3 regions of the Telluria sp. RT2P19 genome follow, and region 2 is predicted to be linked to each of the others. Evidence: predicted binding sites of a transcription regulator. Region 2 holds the regulator's gene; each other region holds the start of a gene.
What was found. Region 2 encodes sigma-54, which starts transcription at its own class of promoters, with help from an activator protein. Its sites were predicted from a motif close to TGGCANGNAANCTGCTTT; they were not measured.

Region 1: a site for sigma-54 is predicted at 2,759-2,776, ahead of AC56KW_RS06300 (ANTAR domain-containing response regulator). Genes of this name have one in related genera too.
Region 3: a site for sigma-54 is predicted at 5,351-5,368, ahead of AC56KW_RS16545 (PEP-CTERM sorting domain-containing protein). Genes of this name have one in related genera too.

What each region holds. Positions count from the first base shown of each region.
Region 1 covers NZ_JCASIL010000004.1:9,676-16,885, reverse strand. The annotation lists gene AC56KW_RS06305 (S9 family peptidase) at 1-2,138, opposite strand, end outside; gene AC56KW_RS06300 (ANTAR domain-containing response regulator) at 2,787-3,431, shown strand; gene AC56KW_RS06295 (CmpA/NrtA family ABC transporter substrate-binding protein) at 3,464-4,621, shown strand; gene AC56KW_RS06290 (MFS transporter) at 4,888-6,201, shown strand; gene nirB (nitrite reductase large subunit NirB) at 6,215-7,210, shown strand, end outside.
Region 2 covers NZ_JCASIL010000020.1:16,787-23,996, reverse strand. The annotation lists gene AC56KW_RS21030 (KpsF/GutQ family sugar-phosphate isomerase) at 1-225, shown strand, start outside; gene AC56KW_RS21025 (KdsC family phosphatase) at 225-779, shown strand; gene lptC (LPS export ABC transporter periplasmic protein LptC) at 790-1,395, shown strand; gene lptA (lipopolysaccharide transport periplasmic protein LptA) at 1,440-1,988, shown strand; gene lptB (LPS export ABC transporter ATP-binding protein) at 2,000-2,752, shown strand; gene AC56KW_RS21005 (RNA polymerase factor sigma-54) at 2,764-4,248, shown strand; gene hpf (ribosome hibernation-promoting factor, HPF/YfiA family) at 4,323-4,682, shown strand; gene AC56KW_RS20995 (enoyl-CoA hydratase/isomerase family protein) at 4,806-5,891, shown strand; gene AC56KW_RS20990 (DUF5694 domain-containing protein) at 5,976-7,046, shown strand; gene rapZ (RNase adapter RapZ) at 7,073-7,210, opposite strand, start outside.
Region 3 covers NZ_JCASIL010000013.1:29,417-36,626, reverse strand. The annotation lists gene AC56KW_RS16570 (carbohydrate ABC transporter permease) at 1-784, opposite strand, end outside; gene AC56KW_RS16565 (carbohydrate ABC transporter permease) at 781-1,851, opposite strand; gene AC56KW_RS16560 (extracellular solute-binding protein) at 1,848-3,131, opposite strand; gene AC56KW_RS16555 (LacI family DNA-binding transcriptional regulator) at 3,128-4,153, opposite strand; gene AC56KW_RS16550 (hypothetical protein) at 4,746-4,883, opposite strand; gene AC56KW_RS16545 (PEP-CTERM sorting domain-containing protein) at 5,421-5,957, shown strand; gene AC56KW_RS16540 (hypothetical protein) at 6,563-6,724, shown strand.

The sequences.
Region 1 (7,210 bases), on a different contig from region 2:
ATCGGCGACGACTTCTTGTACGCCTCCGGATCGATGTCCGGGGTGTTCAGGATGTTGGCGGTGTACTCGTGGTTATAAGTGGTCCAGTCGGTCACCGGGCGCAGCGCGGCGCCGGCCTTGAAGGTATCCGGTGCGCGCATCAGCGCCATGAAGGTCATGAAGCCGCCGTAGCTGCCGCCGTAGATGCCGACATTGGCCGCGTCGCCCTGGTGCTGGCCGACCATGTACTTGACGCCGTCGATGTAGTCGTCCAGCTCCGGATGGCCCATCTGGCGATAGATCGCGGTGCGCCACTTGCTGCCGTAGCCTTTCGAGGCGCGGTAGTCCATATCCAGCACCACGTAGCCGTTCTGCACCAGCAGGTTGTGGAACATCTGCTCGCGGAAGTAGTTCGGATAGCGCTTGCTGACGTTCTGCAGGTAGCCGGCGCCGTGCACGAACATCACGACCGGATACTTCTTGCCCGGCTCGAGCTGGGCCGGACGATACAGCTTGGCCCAGACCGGATCGCCGCCGGCGCTCGACGGCACCGCCACGTATTGAGGCTCCATCCATTCGCGCGCCTTGAACTCGGGCTTGCGGGTGTCGGTCAGCCTGGTCGCTTCGCCACCGGAAACCGGTACGGTCGCGATCTGGATCGGGGTGTAGCTGGCCGACCAGTGCACCAGCAGCTTCTTCTGGTCCGGCGACAGGGCGAACTTCTCGACGCCATCGAGCTTGGTCACTTCGCGCACGTTGCCGCCATTGGCGTTCGCGGCGCAGACTTCGTAGTCGCCCGGGGTCTCGCGGTTGCACAGCATGTAGGCGGTGCTGCCGTCATAGGTCCAGCGCACGTCGCTGGCTTCCCACTTGCCGGTGGTGAGCGCGCGCGGGGCGGCGTCGGTCAGGCTGTCCCTGGTATACAGGTGCGAGTAGCCGCTTTCTTCCGACAGGTACCACAGCGTGCGGTTGTCCGGCAGCCAGCCGAATTCGGCGTTGTCGTAGTTGACCCAGGCGCTATCGGTCAGGCGGTGCAGGGGTTTCAGCTTGGCGGAGCCCAGGTCGACGCCGGCGATCCAGCGGTCCTTGTTGTCCACCGAGCGCAGCATGACGGCGACCTGGGCGCCGTTCGCGCTCCAGTCGATCGCGTTGCGCCCGCCCGAGACCACCAGCGGGCGGTTGCCCTTCAATGGGTCCTTCTTGGCGGCGGCGCGCAGCTCGGCCAGCGGGTCGACGTTGATACCCGGCAGTGCGTCGAAGGCGATGTCCTGCACCTTGTTGGTGCGCAGGTCGACCAGCTTCAGTGCGTGCGGCACCGGCATGTTGCGGCCGACGCGGGTGCGCACGTCTTCGGTTTCCTCGTAGCCCGACTCGTTGACGTAGCGCGGCATCTTGCCGGCGCGGCCCTTATCGGCGCCCTTGGCGGCGGTGACCACCAGCAGCCAGCGGCCATCCGGCGACAGCGAACTGCCTTCGATGGTGACCTTGTCGCCCAGGTAGATCTGGCCGGGACCCATCGAGGCGTCGACGCGGCGCAGCTCGTCGGCGCGCGCGCGCAGGGCATCGCGGTCATCCTTCTGGCGCTTGAGGTGTTCGATCAGGCGCAGCTCGGTCGAACGGTAGGGATCCTCTTCAGGCGCGTTCGGGTCCTTGGCGGCGCGCGGCAGGGCGGCCGGGCCGGTAACCTTGCTGGCACGGTTCCACACATACCAGTCGGTGCCGATGCGGTACTGGACCGATGCCTCGTCCGCCGAGTACTGGGCGGCGGTGATGCGGCTGGCGCCGCGCGTGACCTGCACCAGCTGGCCCGACTTGAGGTCGCGCTCGAACAGGTCGTTATTGCGCAGGACCAGCATGCGGGTGTTGTTGCGGTTATAGACCACGTCGGCGCTGTCGATCTTCGGCAGCTCGGCGTCGTTTACGCGCTGGATCTTGCCGGCGGCGACCTGGAACACATCGCGCACGGGCGATCCGGTGCGCTTCTGCTTGTAGTACACCTGCTTGCCGTCCCAGCTGAACCAGGCGTCTTCCACTGGGGTGCCGATCCAGTCGGGATGGCTCATGGCCTGGTCGAGGGTGATGGGGGTGGATGCCGCTGCCGGCAACGCGATCAGTGCGGCGAAGGAGGCCGCAAACAGGGTAAGTGCAGGTGTTCGCATGTGGAGTCTGATGAGTGAAGAAATGGCTTTCTGGCCAGAAATGCGCTTGCATTCTAGCGCAGGCACTCACCGGGACCGCGATATGTGGCAGGTTTTTTTTGCTGTAAAGACAAGCCCCGGCAGTACCTCAGTACGGCCGGGGCTGGATGCATTGCGCATACTGCAGCGGTGGTGCGCTGCAATGAAAGCTGTCTTACATGGCCTTGAACGGACCTTTTGGCGGACGCGGCAGGAACATGGCGACGCGCGCTGCGACGGCGACGACGGCCAGGGCGATGGTGACGTATTCGAGCGGGCTCATATCAACCCCGTACTGCTGGAGCGTAGCCGCCGTGGGCGACGTACAGGTCTTGCGAGAAGGTGCGGATGGCCGAGATGGCTGCCGCGAAGAAGCTGGTGCCTTGGATGGCTGCAGTCATGATTGTTCCCCTGAGATAATTCTTCAATGTTGCAGTGCAGTGTAGCGGCGTCTTCATCATAAACAAACTTTAGATTGGTGATTCCCGCGATTCGCCTGGTGAATGATTGTATGGTTGCTCTTATGCAAGATATTTGTTGCACGTATATCTGGAGCAATGGGCGGCGCATAAGAAGGGCTGGCTCACGCCTCGGCCTGACGCTGGTGTGAATCTTGCATATCGTTAGCACATGAAATCGCGAGACAGTGCTTCACCACACCTGCGGATCGTCGTCGTGCTTTCCGCAACACCCGCCGGCACCGACCCTGACGCCGCCCAGGCCGCGCAGTCGCGGCGCAGCACCGCGCTGCGCATCGGCTTGCTCGAATCGGGCTACGACCTGATCGCGTCGCTGCCGGCGGATATCTTCCTGCCCGAGCGCATCGCGCAGCTGCAGCCCGACCTGATCATCGCCGACAGCGAGTCCGACGCGCGCGACGTGCTCGAACACATCGTGATCGCGACGCGCGACGCGCGCCGGCCGATCGTGATGTTTACCGAAGACGACGCTCCCGCAAGCATGGACGCGGCGATGGACGCCGGCGTGTCGGCCTATATCGTGGCCGGCCTGCAGGCCGAGCGCGTCAAGCCGGTGCTGGACGTGGCGCTGGCGCGTTTCAGGCGCGAGCAGAAGCTGCTCGATGAACTGAGCGACACGCGCCAGAAGCTGGTTGACCGCAAGACGGTCGACCGCGCCAAGGGCTTGCTCATGAGCCGCTACAAGCTGAGCGAAGAGCAGGCCTACCAGCGCCTGCGCAGCCTGGCGATGAACAAGAACCTGAAGTTGGCCGAGGTCGCGCAGCGCCTGATCGACGTCGAAGACTTGCTCGGCTGAGCCGGCACGTACATATAAAGACAAGGACATGTATGACTTTGGCAGGCAGGGGCGCCTGGATCGCCGGCACCGACCGCCCCGAGATCGAGATCGTCCGCATCGGCTTCATGCCGCTGGCCGACAGCGCGCCACTGGTGATGGCGTCGGTGCTGGGCTTCGACGAACAATATGGCGTACGCTTCGCACTGTCGCGCGAGCTGTCCTGGACCAGCATGCGCGACCGCCTGATCGGCCAGCAGCTCGACGCGGCCCACGCCCTGTACGGGATGCTGTATGGGGTCCAGAACGGCATCGGCACCCAGCAGTGCGATATGGCGGTGTTGATGAACCTGAACCAGAACGGCCAGAACATCACGCTGTCGCGCGCGCTGGCCAATGCCGCCCGGGATCCGGGCCTGCTCAGGCGCGAGATCGATGAAAAGGGGCGCAAGCTCACCCTGGCCCACACCTTCCCGACCGGGAACCACGCGATGTTCCTGTATTACTGGCTGGCGGCGCACGGCGTCGATCCCCTCGATCACTGCCAGGCGGTGACGGTGCCCCCCGGCCAGATGGCGGCCAGTCTCGCCGCCGGCCATATGGATGGCTTCTGCGCCGGCGAGCCGTGGGGCCAGCGCGCGCAGCGCGACGGCGCCGGGGTGCAGGCCGCATCGAGCGAACAGGTATGGCCGAACCACCCGGGCAAGGCGCTCGGCACGCGCGCCGATTTCGCCGCCACCCATCCCAATACCTGCCGCGCCATGATCGCCGCGCTACTGGAAGCGACGCGCTGGCTCGATGCCTCGCGCACCAACCGCGAAGCCGCGGCCGAGGTGCTGGCCAGTCCCGCCTACGTCAACGCCAGCCGCGAGACGCTGCAGTTCTGCCTCGCCGGGCGCCATGTGGAAGGTAACGGCGTGCGCGGCCACAACGGCCTGCGCTTCCATGCCGACGGCGAGGCCAACTTCCCCTGGCTCTCGGACGGCATGTGGTTCCTGGCCCAGCACAGGCGCTGGGGGCTGCTGCGCGAAGACCCGGCCTGCCTGGCGCTGGCGGCGCAGGTCAACCGCATCGACCTGTACCGCGAGGCGGCCGAACGCACTGGAACGATGCTGCCCTCGTCCTCGATGCGCAGCTCGACGCTGATCGACGGGCGCGTGTGGGACGGCAGCAACCCGCATGCGTGGGCAGGGGCGGGCGCACCTGCATGATCCTGAACGCGGTGCACGCTCCTGCATCATTGTGGGGAATGGCGCACCGCGATGCAGCATTTTCATTTCCATCATCCGTTCGCCGCCCCTAGGGCAGCGGTGGCACGCCTCTTGCTCATACCAATCACAGGATCAATGGCGATTCTCTTCACGACTATTTTCACTTAGCGCTGGCCCAATGCAGGGACGGCACAGGACAACGGCGTCCGCAGCTACTGCCCCCGGCAGCAAGCGCGGACGCCTTTTCGTTTTTCAAAGGAAGAAAAATGGCCAGCAAAGCGGACAGCATCAAGCTCTTTTCATTCCAGGGTGCGCCCATGCGCGCCTTCCACCTGACCTGGGTAGCCTTCTTCATCTGCTTCTTCGCCTGGTTCGCCTGCGCACCGCTGATGCCGGTGATCAAGGGCGAGTTCGGGCTCTCCATGGAGCAGATCGCCAACATCAATATCGCGGCCGTCGCGATCACCATCTTCGTGCGCCTGCTGGTAGGACCCCTGTGCGACCGCTATGGCCCGCGCAAGACCTACACCGGCCTGCTCCTGATCGGCGCGGTCCCCGTGCTGGGCGTGGCGCTGGCGCAGAGCTACGAGGCTTTCCTGCTGGCGCGCCTGGGCATCGGCGCGGTCGGCGCCAGCTTCGTCATCACCCAGTACCATACCTCCGTCATGTTCGGACCCAAGGTGGTCGGCACCGCCAACGCGGCGGCGGCCGGCTGGGGCAATGCCGGCGGCGGCGCGGCGCAGGCGGTGATGCCGCTGATGCTGACCGCGATCGTGATGCTGGGCGTGAGCCAGTCGCTGAGCTGGCGCCTGGCGCTGGTGGTGCCGGGCGTGATGATGATCGTGATGGCCTACTTCTATTGGCGCTACACGCAGGATTGCCCGGCCGGGAACTACGACGATCTGCGCAAGACGGGCCTGATGCTTGACGCTGGCGGCAAGGACGGCAAGGGCGGCTGGGCGAGCTTCGCCGCCGGCTGCCGCAACCACCGCGCCTGGCTGCTGTTCGTCACCTACGGCGCCTGCTTCGGCATCGAGATCTTCATCCACAACATCGCCGCCGTGTACTACGTCGAGCACTTCGACCTGTCGCTGGCGCAGGCCGGCATGGCGGCCGGCAGCTTCGGCCTGCTGGCGCTGTTCGCCCGCGCCCTGGGCGGCTGGCTGTCCGACAAGGCCGCGCTTGGCGGTGACCTGAACCGCCGCGTGACCGTGCTGTTCGTGCTGATGATCGGCGAAGGTCTGGGCTTGCTGTGGTTCGCCCAGGCCGAGGGCGTCGTGTTCGCGGTGGTCGCGATGCTGGTGTTCGGCCTGTTCACCCACATGGCTTGCGGCGCGACCTACGCGCTGGTGCCGTTCATCGCGCCGAAGGCCCTGGGCGGCGTGGCCGGCATCGTCGGCGCCGGCGGCAACGTCGGCGCGGTGGCGGCCGGCTTCCTGATGAAGGGCACCGGCGACATCAAGCAGACGTTCACGATCCTCGGCGGCCTGGTGCTGGTCGCCAGCATCTGCGCCATCGCGGCCCGTTTCACCAATACCACCACCGCCACCGGCAGCGCGCCGGCCGCGGCGGCAGTCTGAGAAGGAGCAGCAAATGCATATCGTCGTCATTGGCCATGGCATGGTCGGCCATAAATTCCTCGAAACCCTGGCCGCCAGCGGCCGGCACGACCTGCGCGTCACGGTATTGGGCGAAGAGCCGCGTCCGGCCTACGACCGCGTGCACCTGTCGGAATTCTTCGCCGGCAAGAGCGCGGACGACCTGTCGCTGGTCGCGCCGGGCTTCTTCGAGCGCGCGGATACTGGGCTGGGCATGGTGCTGCGCCTGAATGCCAAGGTGGTGGGGATCGACCGCGCGGCCCAGAGCGTTTTCCTGGCCGACGGTTCGCACGTCGCTTATGACCGCCTGGTGCTGGCCACCGGCTCCTATCCCTTCGTGCCGCCGGTGCCCGGAGCCGACCGCAAGGACTGCTTCGTCTATCGCACCATCGAAGACCTGGAAGCCATGCAAGAGGCGGGAGCGCGCTCGAAGTCGGGCGTCGTGATCGGCGGCGGCCTGCTGGGCCTCGAATGCGCCAAGGCGCTGCGCGACCTGGGCCTGAACGCCCATGTGGTCGAATTCGCGCCGCGCCTGATGGCGGTGCAGGTCGACGACCCCGGTGCGCGCATGCTGCGCACCCGCATCGAGGAACTGGGCGTCGGCGTCCATACCGGCAAGAACACGCTGGCCATCGTCGATGGCGAAGAAACCACCCACCGCATGCAGTTCGCGGACGGCACGCACCTGGACACCGACATGATCGTGTTCTCGGCCGGCATCCGCCCGCGCGACGAGCTGGCGCGCGCGTCAAGCCTGGAGATCGGCCCGCGCGGTGGCGTCGTGATCGACGACCGCTGCCTGACCTCGGACCCGCACATCTACGCCATCGGGGAGTGCGCCTTGTGGAATGGCCAGCTGTTTGGCCTGGTCGCCCCAGGCTACGACATGGCGCGCACCGCCGCGCGCCATTTGCTGGGCGGCGAATGCGGATTCCTGGGCGCCGACATGAGCACCAAACTGAAACTGATGGGCGTGGATGTGGCCAGCATC
Region 2 (7,210 bases):
GGCGACTTGCGCCGTGTGATCGAACGCATGCACGACTTCTCGAACATCCAGATCCGCGACGTGATGCACGCCGATCCGCGCCGCGTGCGTCCAGGCCAGTTGGCGGTCGACGCCGTCGCCGTGATGGAAGAATTCCGCATCAACCAGATGCTGGTGGTCGACGACGACGACCGTCTGATCGGCGCGCTGCATATCCACGACCTGACCCGCGCGAAGGTGATCTGATGAGCGACACATTCATTCCTGCCATTACCCCGCTGGCCCACATGGAACGGGCCGCGCGCGTCAAGGTCATGATCTTCGATGTCGACGGCGTGCTGACCGACGGCAGCCTGACCTATGGTCCCGACGGCGAGGTCACCAAGACCTTCAATGTGCTCGACGGCCTGGGGATCCAGCTGTTGAACAAGACCGGCGTGCAGACCGCGATCATCAGCGCGCGCCTGTCGCCGATCGTCGTCAAGCGCGCGGCCGATCTCGGCATCTCGCATGTCCACCAGGGCATCCACGACAAGCGCATCGGCTTCGCCAAGCTGTTGGAAAGCACCGGCTTCACGGCCGAGCAGTGCGGCTATATCGGCGACGACGTGATCGACCTGCCGCTGTTCGCCCGCGTTGGCTTCGCGGTCGCCGTGCCTTCGGGCCACCCCGAGGTGCAGCATCGCGCGCATTACGTCACGAAGAACGGCGGCGGCCGTGGCGCCGTGCGCGAGGTGTGCGACCTCGTGATGCGCGCCCAGGGCACCTACGACCAGGCGCTCGCGCCGTATTTCGCCTGAGGCCGTGAGCATGGCTACCGTCGTCGTCAACAAGCGCACCGCCCATCGCTGGAATCTGCTGGCGATGATCGTCATCGGCACCTTCTTCGCCTTCGGCAGCTTCTGGCTGCTGCAGCTGATGCAGGCGTCCGACATCGACGCCCAGCTGGGCGGCCCGCCGGACGAGCCGGACTACATCGTCGAGAACTTCTCGTTCGTGCGCATGACCGAGAACGGCCAGCCGAGTTACCTGGTGTCGGGCAAGCGCCTGGCGCACATCCCGAATGGCGACGTGTCGCACGTCGAGGCTCCGGTGCTGCGCGGCGTCGAGCCGGGCCGCCCACCGATGACGGTGGTCGCCAGGAACGCGCAGATCCACCACGAGGAGCACCGCGTCGAGCTGGTCGGCGACGTCGACCTGCAGCGGCCCAGGACGGCGCAGAGCGAGTCGCTGCAGGTGCGCACCCAGGCGCTCACCGTGCTGCCCGACGAAGAAATCCTGAAGACCGATCTGCCGATCGACATGCAGCTCGGCGCGTCCAGCGTCAAGGGCACCGGCATGGTCGCCAACAACGCGACCATGCAGATGCACCTGTCCAGCCGCGGCCAGATCGTCTATCCGCCACGCCAGCGCTGACCCGCCTTTAGCGCCGCGTGCCAACCCGAGACCCGCATCCAACCATGAAAAAACTCCTAGCTGCCGTTTGCCTCTCCCTGCTGTCGCTGACGGCCGCCGCCGAGCGCGCCGATTCGCTCAAGCCGGCAGTGATCGACTACGATTCGCTCGACGTCGACGAGGTCACCGGCACCCGTATCCTGACCGGCAACGTGATCCTGACCCGCGGCACCCTGCAGCTCAAGTCGGACCGCGCCCTGGTCAAGGAAAGCCCGGAAGGCTATATGAGCGTGACCCTCACCGCCGCCGGCGGCAAGGTCACCACCTTCCGCCAGAAGCGCGACGGCGGTCCCGACCTGTGGGTCGAGGGCCAGGCCGAACGCATCGAGTACGACGAGCGTTCGGAACTGGTGCGCCTGTTCTCCAACGCCATCGTGCGCGAACTGGAAGGTTCGCGCATGACCAACCAGATCACCGGTCCTTACATCTCCTACGACAACCGCAAGGAAGTGGCCACGGTGCGCAACGACGTCAGCGGCCAAAGTAAAGTTGGCGGCGGCCGCGGCACCCTGATCCTGGCGCCCAAGCGCGCCCCGGCCGGAGGCGCCCAATGACGGCAGCCCCGATGGAGCTGGGCGATTGCAGTACCCTGGTCGTCAAAGGCCTGCAGAAGAGCTATGGCAAGCGCCTGGTGGTGCGCGACGTGTCGCTGCAGGTCGAATGCGGTGAAGTGGTTGGCTTGCTGGGCCCGAACGGCGCCGGCAAGACGACGTCGTTCTACATGATCGTCGGCCTGGTGCCGTCGGATGCCGGTTCGATCGACATCAACGGTACCGACATCACGAGCCTGCCGATCCACCGCCGCGCGGTGCTGGGCCTGTCCTACCTGCCGCAAGAGGCGTCGGTGTTTCGCAAGCTGACGGTCGAAGAGAACATCCGCGCCGTGCTCGAACTGCAGAAGGACAACGGCAAGCCGCTGTCGAAAGACCAGATCAACGCGCGCCTCGACACCCTGCTGGCCGACCTGCAGATCGAGAAGCTGCGCGAAAATCCGGCCTTGTCGCTGTCGGGCGGCGAGCGCCGCCGCGTGGAAATCGCGCGCGCGCTGGCGACCAATCCGCGCTTCGTGCTGCTCGACGAGCCATTCGCCGGCGTCGATCCGATCGCCGTGATCGAGATCCAGCGCATCGTGCGCTTCCTGAAGGAGCGCAAGATCGGCGTCCTGATCACCGACCACAACGTGCGCGAGACGCTCGGCATCTGCGACCGCGCCTACATCATCAACCAGGGCGCCGTGCTGGCATCGGGCCGCCCTGACGACATCATCGCCGACGAGTCGGTGCGCCGCGTGTACCTGGGTGAACACTTCCGCATGTGAGCGACACCTAGATGAAACAGTCCCTGCAACTTCGCACATCGCAGCACCTGGCGCTCACGCCGCAATTGCAGCAATCGATCCGCCTGCTGCAGCTGTCGACACTCGAACTGCACCAGGAGATCGAGCAGATACTGGGCGATAACCCCTTGCTGGAACGGCTCGACGATCCGCTCGACCGCTCGGTGCGCTTGCTGGCCGATGGCGCCATCAACAACGCGCCGGCCAATGGCGAAGCGCCGTCCGCGCCCGGCCAGCAGGCCGAGGGACAGGAGGCGCCAGCGCCGGCAGGCGAGGCCGAAGGCTTCGATGGCGCCGCCGATGGCGACCGTGGCGACGCCGACTGGAGCGATGGCGGTTCGGTATCGTCGGGCAGTGGCGGCGAGGATGAAGACGGCCGCCCGCAGCTGGAGGCCTGCGCCATCACCTTGCGCGAGCACCTGATGGAACAGGTGCGCGAAGCCACCTTGTCGGCGCGCGACCGGGCGCTGGCCGAGCTGGTGATCGATGCGCTCGACGACAACGGCTACCTCGAGGAACCACTCGACGAGATCCACGCCCGTCTGCCCGAAGAACTCGAGATCGAGATCGACGAGCTGCGCTGCGCGCTGGCGCTGGTGCAGAGCATGGACCCGGTGGGCGTCGGCGCGCGCAGCGCGGCCGAATGCCTGGCGCTGCAGATCCGGCGCATGCCCGGCGTGCCGATGGTCACGCGGCGCATGGCGCTCACCATCGTCGAGGGTTACCTGAGCTGGTTCGCCCAGCGCGAATACAGCAAGCTCAAAAAAGCGCTCGACTGCGACGACGAAGACCTGCGCGAGGTGCAGGCCGTGGTCCGCCAGTGCAATCCGCATCCGGGCGCCGCCTTCGCATCGAACCTGTCCGACTACGTGGTGCCGGACGTGATCGTGCGCCGTTCCAAGAGCGGCTGGGCTGTCACGTTGAACCCGGACGTGATGCCGCGCCTGCGCGTCAACAGCCTGTACGCGAACCTGCTCAAACAGGGCAAGAGCGAGGCGCAGATGGGCGCGCAGCTGCAAGAAGCGAAGTGGCTCATCAAGAATATGCGCCAGCGTTTCGACACCATCCTCCGTGTGGCGGAGGCGATTGTCGAGCGCCAGCGCAACTTTTTCTCGCACGGCGCGGTTGCCATGCGGCCCCTTGTTTTACGTGAGATTGCTGATACACTAGGCCTACACGAGAGCACAATTTCTCGTGTCACAACTCAAAAATATATGCTGACCCCGCACGGCATGGTTGAGTTGAAGTATTTCTTCGGCAGCCACGTTGCCACCGAGGCGGGAGGCGAAGCATCCTCGACGGCAATACGTGCGCTCATCGCACAATTGACAGGAGCAGAAGACCCTAGGAACCCTTTATCCGACAGCAAGATCGCGGAGATGCTCGGGGAACAAGGCATGGTCATCGCGCGCCGCACGGTTGCAAAATACCGTGAAGCCCTCAAGATACCCCCTGTAAGCCTCCGCAAGTCCTTGTAACTGCGCCGTCCACAGACATCGTGCCTTGTCGCGTCCTGTGGCCCACACGGTGCAACATTTTCAAAGGAGTGTGTATGAACCTCACAATCAGTGGCCATCATCTCGAAGTAACCCCCGCCATCCGTGAATACGTTCAGAATAAGCTCGAGCGCATCATTCGCCATTTCGACCAGGTGATCGACACCCACGTCTTCCTGGCCGTCGACAACCTCACTGAAAAAGAAAAAAGGCAGAAAGCAGAGATCAACGTGCAGGTATCGGGCAAGACCCTGCATGTGGCAAGCGTCGCGCAAGACCTGTACGCCGCGATCGACACGCTGATGGATAAGCTGGACCGTCAAATCCTGAAACACAAGCAGCAACTGAAGGACCATAGCCGTACTTCGATCAAACGCCTGCCGGAAAACGGCGGCGAAGACGCCGCTGTCGCCTGATCAGGCGCAGGGCTCACACTAGCTAAGGGCGTCTAAGGGGACGCCCTTTTTGCATCCGGCTTCCCGGTATGACGCGCGTCGCGTGTTCGGTAAAATGCATCTCTCTCCATTACCGACCACGCCATGACCGACCACGTCCTGACCAGCATCGCCAACCGCACCGGCATCATCACCCTCGACCGTCCGAAGGCGCTCAATTCGCTGTCGCTCGCGATGGTGCGCGCGCTGACCGACATCCTGCTTGTCTGGCAGGCCAACCCGCAAGTCGACGCGGTCATGCTCACCAGCAGCAGCGAAAAGGCCTTGTGCGCAGGCGGCGACATCCGCTTCTTCCATGAAGTCGGCCATGCGGGTCCGATGGGCGGCAGCGCGCTGCTCGAGGATTTCTTCACCGAAGAATACGCGCTGAACCACCTGATCCATTTCTATCCGAAGCCCTATATCGCCATCATGGACGGCGTCGTGATGGGCGGCGGCATGGGCATCGCCCAGGGCGGCCCGGATTGCGGGCTGCGCATCGTGACCGAGCGCACCAGGATGGCCATGCCCGAAGTGAACATCGGCCTGTTCCCGGATGTCGGCGGCAGCCATTTCCTGTCGCATGCGCCGGGACAGCTCGGCAACTACCTGGGCTTGACCGGCCTGACGATCGGCGCCGCCGACGCGCTGTACGTGGGCCTGGCCGACGTGTTCGTGCCAAGCGCCGAGCTGCCGGCCTTGAACGCACTGATCCAGGCGACGGGCGGCGCCGAACTGCCCGCCGCGATCCGCGCCTTCGCCGCGCCGTTCGCGCAAGCGGCAGGCGAAAGCGAACTGCAGGCCCGGCGTGCACTGATCGATACGCACTTCGGCGCGGCGTCGGTCGCCGCGATCATGGCTTCGCTCGAACCCGACGAGACGCCGTTCGCGCAAAAGGCCCTGGCGGCGATGCGCCAGCGCTCGCCCCTGATGATGTGCGTGACCCACGAGCTGCTGGCGCGCGGCGCCCAACTGTCCGTGGCCGACTGCCTGCGCATGGAGCGCTCGCTGGTGCGCCGCAATTTCGAGCATGGCGAAGTGCTGGAAGGGGTACGCGCGCTGGTGATCGACAAGGACAATGCGCCGCAATGGAATCCCCCATCCCTCGAGCAGGTCACGCCCGAGATGGTGGCGCGCTTCTTCGCGCCGGTATGGCCGGACCACGCGCATCCGCTCAGGCATCTCGCATAAACGCTCCCATGCATATCCATTTTTGCGTGACACCGTATCGATGAGGTGTGACCATCAGTCCTTCATGATGTGAAAGGAAGACCGATGCGCCTGCGTGCCTTGCTGATCTCGATGACCTTGTGCGGCGGCGTCGCCGCGCAGGACCACCGGCCCGACTTCGATCCGAGCCGGCTCAAGGGCCCGGCGGCGGGAGGGGCGACCGAAGTGCTGGTGCTCGGCTCGTCCCATCTGTCGCAACTGCCGAAGACCTTCAGGCAATCGAGCCTGACCCTCGTGAACGACCGGCTTGCCGCCTGGAAGCCGCAGGCGATCGCCATTGAAGCGCTGTCCGGGCCACAGTGCGACTTCATGCGCGCTTACCAGGCGCGCTACAAGGACTCCATCGACAGCTATTGCTGGGATCCTGCGCCAGCCCGGGCGGCCACCGGGCTCGATGTCGCCGCCGCCACAGATGCGTACGAGAAGCTGCTGGCCTCCTGGCCGGACGCGCCGAGCCCCGCGCAACGGCGTCGCCTGGCGGCCCTGTTCCTTGCAGGCGGCGAACCCGCGTCGGCCTTCGTCCAATGGCTGCGCCTGCCGGCCGCCGAGCAGCGCGTGGGCGACGGACTCGATGCCGCGCTGGTCGCCCAGCTGCAGAAGTCCGAGACGCGCGTCAGCGAAAGCCTGATGATCGCCGCGCGCCTGGCCGCGCGCCTGGGCCACGAGCGCGTGTATCCGATGGATGACCACACGGCGGACCGCCCGATCAAGGACCGCCAGGCGATCATCGAGGCCTTCAATACAATCTGGGATAACCCGGCCAACAAGAAGCGCGCGCAGGCGGACAAGGTCTTGAACGAAGGGTTGGGCAGCCCCGAAGGCGTGCTGGCGCTGTACCGCGCCGAGAATGCGCCCGGCCAGGGAGTGCTCGTCTTCGAAAGCGACTTCGGCGCCGCCATGAACGAATCGTCGCCGCAGCGCTTGGGCCGCAAGTATCTGGGGTACTGGGAAACGCGCAACCTGCGCATGGCCGCCAATATCCGCGACGTGATGACCGAACGGCCGGGCGAGCGCATGCTGGTCATCGTGGGCGCTTCGCACAAGGGCTACCTGGAAGCCTACCTGCACCAGATGCACGATCTGCGCATCGTGGATGCAATGCAGGTGCTGCGGTAGAAACTGGAAATCTACCGGAGCAGGTGCTAGGCAGCCGGATGCTTCGGCTGCTCCCGGTGCCGTACGATCACGCGCTCGGTCTCGGCGAAGTGCGCGCCGAGATGCTCGGCCATGTACACCGAGCGGTGCTGGCCGCCGGTGCAGCCCACCGCCACCGTCAGGTA
Region 3 (7,210 bases), on a different contig from region 2:
TGATCTGGCCCCAGGAGTTGGACCGCCCGAAGAACTGCTGGATGCCCGGCTGCACCGGCCGCGCGGCCTCGCCCTGGACCACCATGATCGGCCACAGGTACTGGTTCCAGGCGGCGATGAACAACACGATGGCGGCGGTGGCGATCACCGGCCCGCTATTGGGCAGGATGATCCTGAAGAACAGGGCCCAGGGGCCGGCGCCATCCATCTTGGCCGCCTCGTCGAGTTCGGGCGGAATATCGCGGAAGAACTGATAGAACAGGAACACGCAGAAAGCATTGGCCAGGAAGGGGATGATCTGCACGTGCAGGCTGTTGAACCAGCCGGTCTGCCAGGTGAGCATGCCCGCCTCGAAGCCCGGCCACGGCAGGCGCGCGACCAGCGACAGCAGCGGGATGGCGATGACCTCGAACGGGATCACCATCATCGCCACCACCACCGACAGTACCGCGCCGCGGCCGCGCCAGCGCATGCGGCTGAGGGAAAAGGCCAGCATGCTGTTGACCAGGATCCCGCCCACCACCACCAGCGCCGCGATGATGGTCGAATTGAGCAAGAACAGCGGCAGGTTGCTGCGCTCGAAAATGGCGGCGTAGTTGGCCAGCGACCAGCCGGCGTCCGGCACATAGCTGGTCCAGCTGGCGAGGTTGGCGAAGATGGCGTCGTCGTGCTTGAACGAGGCCGCGAACATGAACAGCAAGGGAGTCGCGAACACGACGCCGAGCGCGCACATGGCCAGCAGCATGGGTAGACGCAGCAGGGTCCGGCGAATCATGCTTGTCATTTACTTGCTCCTTTCGCCAGCAGCATTCGTTGCAGCAGCGAGACCAGCAGCACGATGCCGAAGAACACCACGGTGATGGTCGATCCATAGCCGATGTCCTGCTGCCTGAAACCGCTGCGCACCGCGTGGTAGACCACGGTGGTGGTCGAATCGAGCGGCCCGCCCGAGGTCATCACGTCGACCTGCGTGAACAGGCCGAAGGCCATCAGCATGGTCGACACCAGCACGAACACGATGGTGTTGCGCAGGCCCGGCAGGGTGACGTGTACGAAACGCTGCCACGCGTTGGCGCCCATCAGCGTGGCCGCCTCGTACAGCTCCGACGAGATCGACTGCAGCCCGGCCAGGAACACCAGCATCTGGAAACCGGCGCCCTGCCAGGCCGACATGATGGCGATCGCCAGCAGCGCGTGGCTGCTTTCTCCCAGCCAGTCGGGGCCGGCGTCGGGGTTGCCGCTGAGCGCGCGCAGCAACTCGTTGAGGAGGCCGCGGTCGGTATTGAGCATGAACGACCACACGATCGACGCCACCACCATCGAGGTCACCACCGGCGCGAAATACACGGTGCGAAAGAAGATCCGCCCGGCCATGCGCTGGTTGACCAGCAGCGCCAGGCCGAGCGCCACGCCGCACTGCAGCGGCAGCACCAGCAGCGCGAACAGGAACGTATTGATCAGCGAGCGATAGAACAGCGGATCGGTGGCCGCCAGCACCACCCGGCGCTCACCGAGCTCGAATTGCCAGGCCGGCCGGTAGCCGGCCAGTGCGGGCTGGGCCTGGCGCACCTGGCGCCACGTGGGATAGCGCAGGCCTTCTTCGTCGCGCTGCACATCGCCCGCCGCATTGCGCAGCGGCGCCACCGTCGTCACCTGCAACGCCAGCAGTCGCGCGTAGTTATCCATTCCCACGTAGCGGGTGGGCTCGGGCGACACCAGGCGGTGATTGGTGAAGGTGGCCGCCGCCGCCAGCAGCAGCGGCAGCAGCACGAATACGCCGAACAGGATCAACGCCGGCCCGGCGAAGCCGCTCACCGCCAGCGGATGGTCCCGACCAAGTATCGTCTTCATTTGCTGGCCGCCTCTCGTGCGTGGCTATTGCGATAGCCGTTGTTGCGCGCGATGTCGTACTCGATCGCTTCGACCGCCTCGTCCATCGCGTCGTCGGGGTCCTTGCCGCCGCGCAGGTCGGACATGGCTTTCTCGAATGCCGCCGAGATCGCGGGATAGGCCGGCGTGGCCGGCCGCGCCACCGCATAGCGGGCCGCGAAATCGAAATAGATGCGGCCATCGCCGCCCGGGCGATAGCGCTCGGTGAGCGCCGCCGCTTCCAGCGTGACCGGAATCAGGCCGGTGGCGCGCGACATGGCCGCCATCTCGGGCGCCGACAGCACGTGGGCCAGGAACGCGGCCGCGCCTTCCGGATGCCGGCAATTGCGCGCGATCGCCCATTGCCATGAGGCGGCGCCGACCCGCGGGCCGTGGCCGAAATCGGGCGGCGGCATGACCACCAGGTCGTCGCCGAAACGCTTGGCATAGTCGCGCGCCTTCCATGAGCCGGTGTACTGGATCAGCGAGCGGCCCTGTTCAAAACCCTTCTCGTCGGCCGGGTTGCGTTCGGCCAGGCGCTCCTTGAACAGGCGCGCGTAGTAGCGCGCCACGCCCAGCGCCGGCGCGCCATTGAGCACCCCGTCCACGCGCCGGTAATCGGCGCGGTCGATCAGGTCGGCGCCGGCGCTCTGGAACCAGGGCGAGAAACCATAGCTGACCCATTCGCCCTTGGCCTTGCCGTTGAGGTCGAGCGGAAAGCGGTAGCGACCTGCGCGCTTGGCTTTCGCGACGATGTCGTACAGTTCCTGCGCCGTGTAAGGGTGCTCGATGGTGGCCGCGCGCACGCCTTCGCGCGCCAGCGCCGAGCGGCGCGCGAACAGGGCCAGCACCACATCGAACTGGCCGACGCTGTACAGACGGCCGTCGTACACGCCACGGCCGCCCGGCAGCAACGGCTCTACGACCGCCGCGGGCAGCAAGTCGTCAAGCGGGCGGATATTACCGGCCCAGGCAAAGTTGGGCACCGCCGGCTGGTCGATCGTCATCACGCACGGCAGGTGGCCCACCAGCGACGCGGCGGTGACCGATTCGGTGTAAGAACCCTGGGGGATCGATTCGACCACCACTTTCCAGCGGTCCTGGCTGCGATTGAAACGCTCGACCATCTGGCTGCTGGCGACCATTTCGGCATCGCCCGTATCGTGGCGCCAGGCCTTGATCTCGACCGGCGCGGCCTGCGCGTGACAGGCCAGCGCATGGCAGGCCAACGCTGCGGTCAGGGACAACAGGAGCGGCTTCATCGGCGCGTGCCTTTCGCCTTGGCCGGCGCGCTCAGGGTACCGCGCAGCACCGGGCGGCAAGCCACGCGCACCATGCCGGCATCCTGGTCGCCGCCGAGGGCCCGGCGCGCCGCCAGCTCGCCGATCTCGCGGTATGGCAGCGCGACCGTGGTGAGACCCGGATCGAGGGCCTCGGAGATCAGGCGAAAATCGTCGAAGCCGACCACCGAGACATCCTCGGGCACCCGCAGGCCGCGCCGCTGCAGGATGAAGATCACGCGCATCGCCATCTTGTCGTTGCCGCACAGGATGGCGCTGGGGCGGTCGGCGCCGGCGACCAGGCCGTCGATCGTGGTGTCGAGCTGGGCGAATTCGTCCTCGGCCTCGGTAGCGCCGTGCAGCAGCCAGTCGGCACGCGGCGCGACGCCATGCTCCTGCATCGCGCGCTGGAAACCCTGCATCCGCAGGCGGGTCGCGACCATGTCTTCGATCAGCTGGAGAAAGGCGATCTTGCGATGGCCGGCCTGCAGGACGGCGGCGGCGGCGGCGTGCCCGCCTGCCTCGTCGTCGGGCACCACTTGCGGGTAGCGCGGCTCGGCCTCGAAGCAGTTGGCCAGAACAGTCGGCGTCTGCCCCAGCATTTCGTTGAGGGTGATCTCGCGGTGGAATGGCGTGGCGAAGATGATCGCCTCGACCCGCCGTGCGCGCATATCGGCCACCAGGCGGCTGGCGACATCGGCACGTCCGCCGGTCTCGCCGATGATCAGCATCTTGCCCATTTCCTCGCACACCGACTGGATGCCCTTGATGATCTCGGACGAATCGGGCGTGGTGGTGAGTTTTTCAGCGATCACGGCGACCAACCCGGTCGGCACGCCGCGCAACATGCGCGCCGCCGCCGACGGCGCGAAATCGAGCGCCTGCATGGCTTGCTCGATGCGGGTGCGGGTCTTTTCCGACACGCTGCTCGCGTCGTTGAGCACCCGCGATACGGTCTTGATCGATACGCCGGCCTTTTCAGCGACGTCGTGGATAGTGGACAAGCTGTCTCCTTGGGCCTGCGGCCTATGCATCGGATCAACTGGTTCCAGAACCTCGCCCCGGCCAATTGTCCAACGTTGTCATTTTTAAGGATGCTATCGCCTTTCCGCGCCCGGGTCAACAGGCGACATGTCGAAAACGGTTACCGATGTGGGGCGTGGCTGTCGCTTGCCGTGCGGGACGAGGTCGGCGCCCGGTCAGCCTGGAGGCGCTCCATCTCGGTTGTGATCTGCTCAAGCGCTGCGCTACGTTGCCACCAACCGCGACCGCGCCGATCTCGCCGTACCCGTGCCTGCGGCACGGCGAGTGCGCGCACTCGCCGCCAGCGGTGATCACGTCATCGTCGGCGCTGACACTGCGCGCCCGCCGGGCCAGCGACAGCCGCCATGCCAGGCTTCATATCCGCAGCGCTCGAGCCGTTCACGCTGTCTCCCTTGCGGTGACCCCGGTTTCGCGCCGACCGGCCAAAGCGTGGTGGCTTGCACCGCATGGGCTGACAGCGACATCGAAGCACGGTGGAAGCGAACGGTTTCCGGCGACGTAAACGGCAGCGCCCCGCACTGGGCGGGGCGCTCGAAAGGATGACTATGTCGCTTACAGCGGCATCGCGCCATCCACGTACGGGGCGCCTGCCATCGCGATCATGCGGCGCAGTTGCGAGCCCATGCGAGCGAACAGGAGGCGTAGGCCGGATGCGGATTTGGGTTGGCGAAGGGTGGTCGAGATAGCCATGACAGCTCCTGATTGGTTGGCGTTGAGCGATGGAGCAAGCTTAGCCAGGATCAGGATATAAATCCAATTTCTATTTGCGATCTCCGCCATACATAAAGTAAATATCTCCCGCTAAGGTAGTTCGCCGGCGACGTGCTCCATATCACCGCGACTTATTTCCTGACATTGCTCATACCCATGAGCTTAGGCGTTCTCCGCCTTGAGACAGCCATGTCGACGAGGCGGCGCGCTATTGCAAGTGGCCCGTATGTGCGCCAGCCTGTCCCTGCAAGCAAGGTCGGCACGGCGCCCATCGGCTGTGGGCTGATTCGGTGCTTCAGCCGGGATGCCAGGCAGCCCTCGCGACAAGGCCGCCACCAAGCGTTGAGGTAACTGAGTGAATTGCCTGTCGGCAAATTTTACATGTCGTGTATCGCGAAATCTCTTCGATACTCATATGTTGTTGATTGGAAAGGTATATGTAACTATGGCATGAGTATTGCTTTAGGGAGGAGCACTGGGCTGGACTCGCCTGACATATAAACCTAAGGGATCTCGATGAATATGAATAATTTTCGCGTGGCTGCCATGACTGCAGCGCTGATGTTGGGGCCAGTGGTGCCAGCGCAGGCTGCGCTGCTGACCTGGACGCTGTCCGGCGTTGAGTTGTCCGACGGCACCACCGCCACCGGTGCGATCAGCCTGGATCCTATCGCACGCACTGCGGGCAGCTTCAATGTGTCGACCTTTGACGGCGCCCTGACCGGGTACACTTTTGATAGCAGCAATAGCGGTCTGTACTTTGGCAGCGCTGTAGGAGCAAACGGCTTTATCTTATTTGCTAACGCTGGCAATCGTTACTTCAACTTCTCATTCGCCAATCCGCTGGATGCCCTTGGGGGAGAATTCGCGCTCGATACCGCAACAAGCTATGAATGCGCGAACTGCAGCCCGTATCGGCGTGTGACCGCTGGATCGCTGACCACGCTTGGCACCGCGGAAATTCCCGAACCCGGCACCGGCGCCCTACTGCTTCCTACCCTCGGCTTGATGGGCTGGATGGTGCGCCGCCGCAAGCAGCGGACGGCTAAGTAAAACATCCGGCCCGCGCCTCCGCATCGCCACGGGCTATCCCGATGCTCTTGCCGGCTTCGCGGACGAATCGCACGGTCAAGTTCCAAGCCCACCAATTGCGCCGATTCGTTCCTGCTTGAGACGCCACGCCAACAGCGCAAGCGGAGCCCGTGATTGGCGCGAATAACCCTGGATCCGCGTTCGCTGCATTCTGCGACCGTGAATGCTATCCAAGCGACCGCGGAATGGATGGTGCGCTTCGCGCCGCGCTCTACGTAGGCATCCAGTACTGCGTACAGCCAGCCGCCCAGCATGCAGGGAGCGGTGCACAGGCTGTGGCTGACGATCTCGAAGCGTTCGTCGCTTGGATGGCCTACCCTGCCGGACCTGAACAGCGACGGCCAGTTCGACAAGGACTGGCTGCATGGGGAGTTCGTCGCATTCAAGGCTGGTCGCCGCCAAGCTATCGGCGCTCAGTCCCGAGGTGCGCGATGCGGCGGCGGCGGCTCGGGCGCCGCGCTGCAAAGCGGCGGGACGGGTCAATCCATGGATGAGCGTCGAGGGCGACTACCTGTATATCGGCCGGTGCATTTGGCTGTACCGACCGCCATTGAGGACGCCCCCCGATGAAAAGCTATGCTGCGATCGGCTTAAGGGATGGCGACATCGCACTGTCGTGCAAGGGCACCTATCTTGATGCCGCGCATACGGCAACGATGCTCGCCACCTTGCGGGGCCCGCGGCCCGTGCAGGCCGATCGAGTTGCAGACGACGCAGAGCACGGCTAATGGTCGACCCGGGGCGACTTGACGCACCTGGCGCGGCGCGACCACCTTTGCGCCTTCCGCGGCCTGACCGTCCCGGCTGGCCAACAGCATGTGCGAGCACCGGTGCCGGGCGGCAGGCTGCTGGCGAAGCGCGCGTTTCACGGCACGCGCTATCCCGCCCTGGTCGCCAGCGGTCGCAAAGCGAATCCGGCGAAGAAGGAGAAGCACCATGGATGAACCTAGACGCTTTTGCGCCTGCCGGCCGTAATGGAAAGGCTGGGATCAAGCGCGCCACGATCTATGAGCGGATCCAGGCCGGTACCTTCCCGGCGCCGGCCCAGCCAAGTCCACGCGCGGTTGCCGGCGGACGAGGCCGCTATCGCGGAATGGCAGAGCAAGCTGCAAACCGGACCAGAACGAGCCTCGGCCAGGACGGGTGTAGAAACGGGGGTAGGCGGAAAAGAAAAAGCCCCTTCATAGGGGCTTTTTCAAGTAACTGGCGGAGAC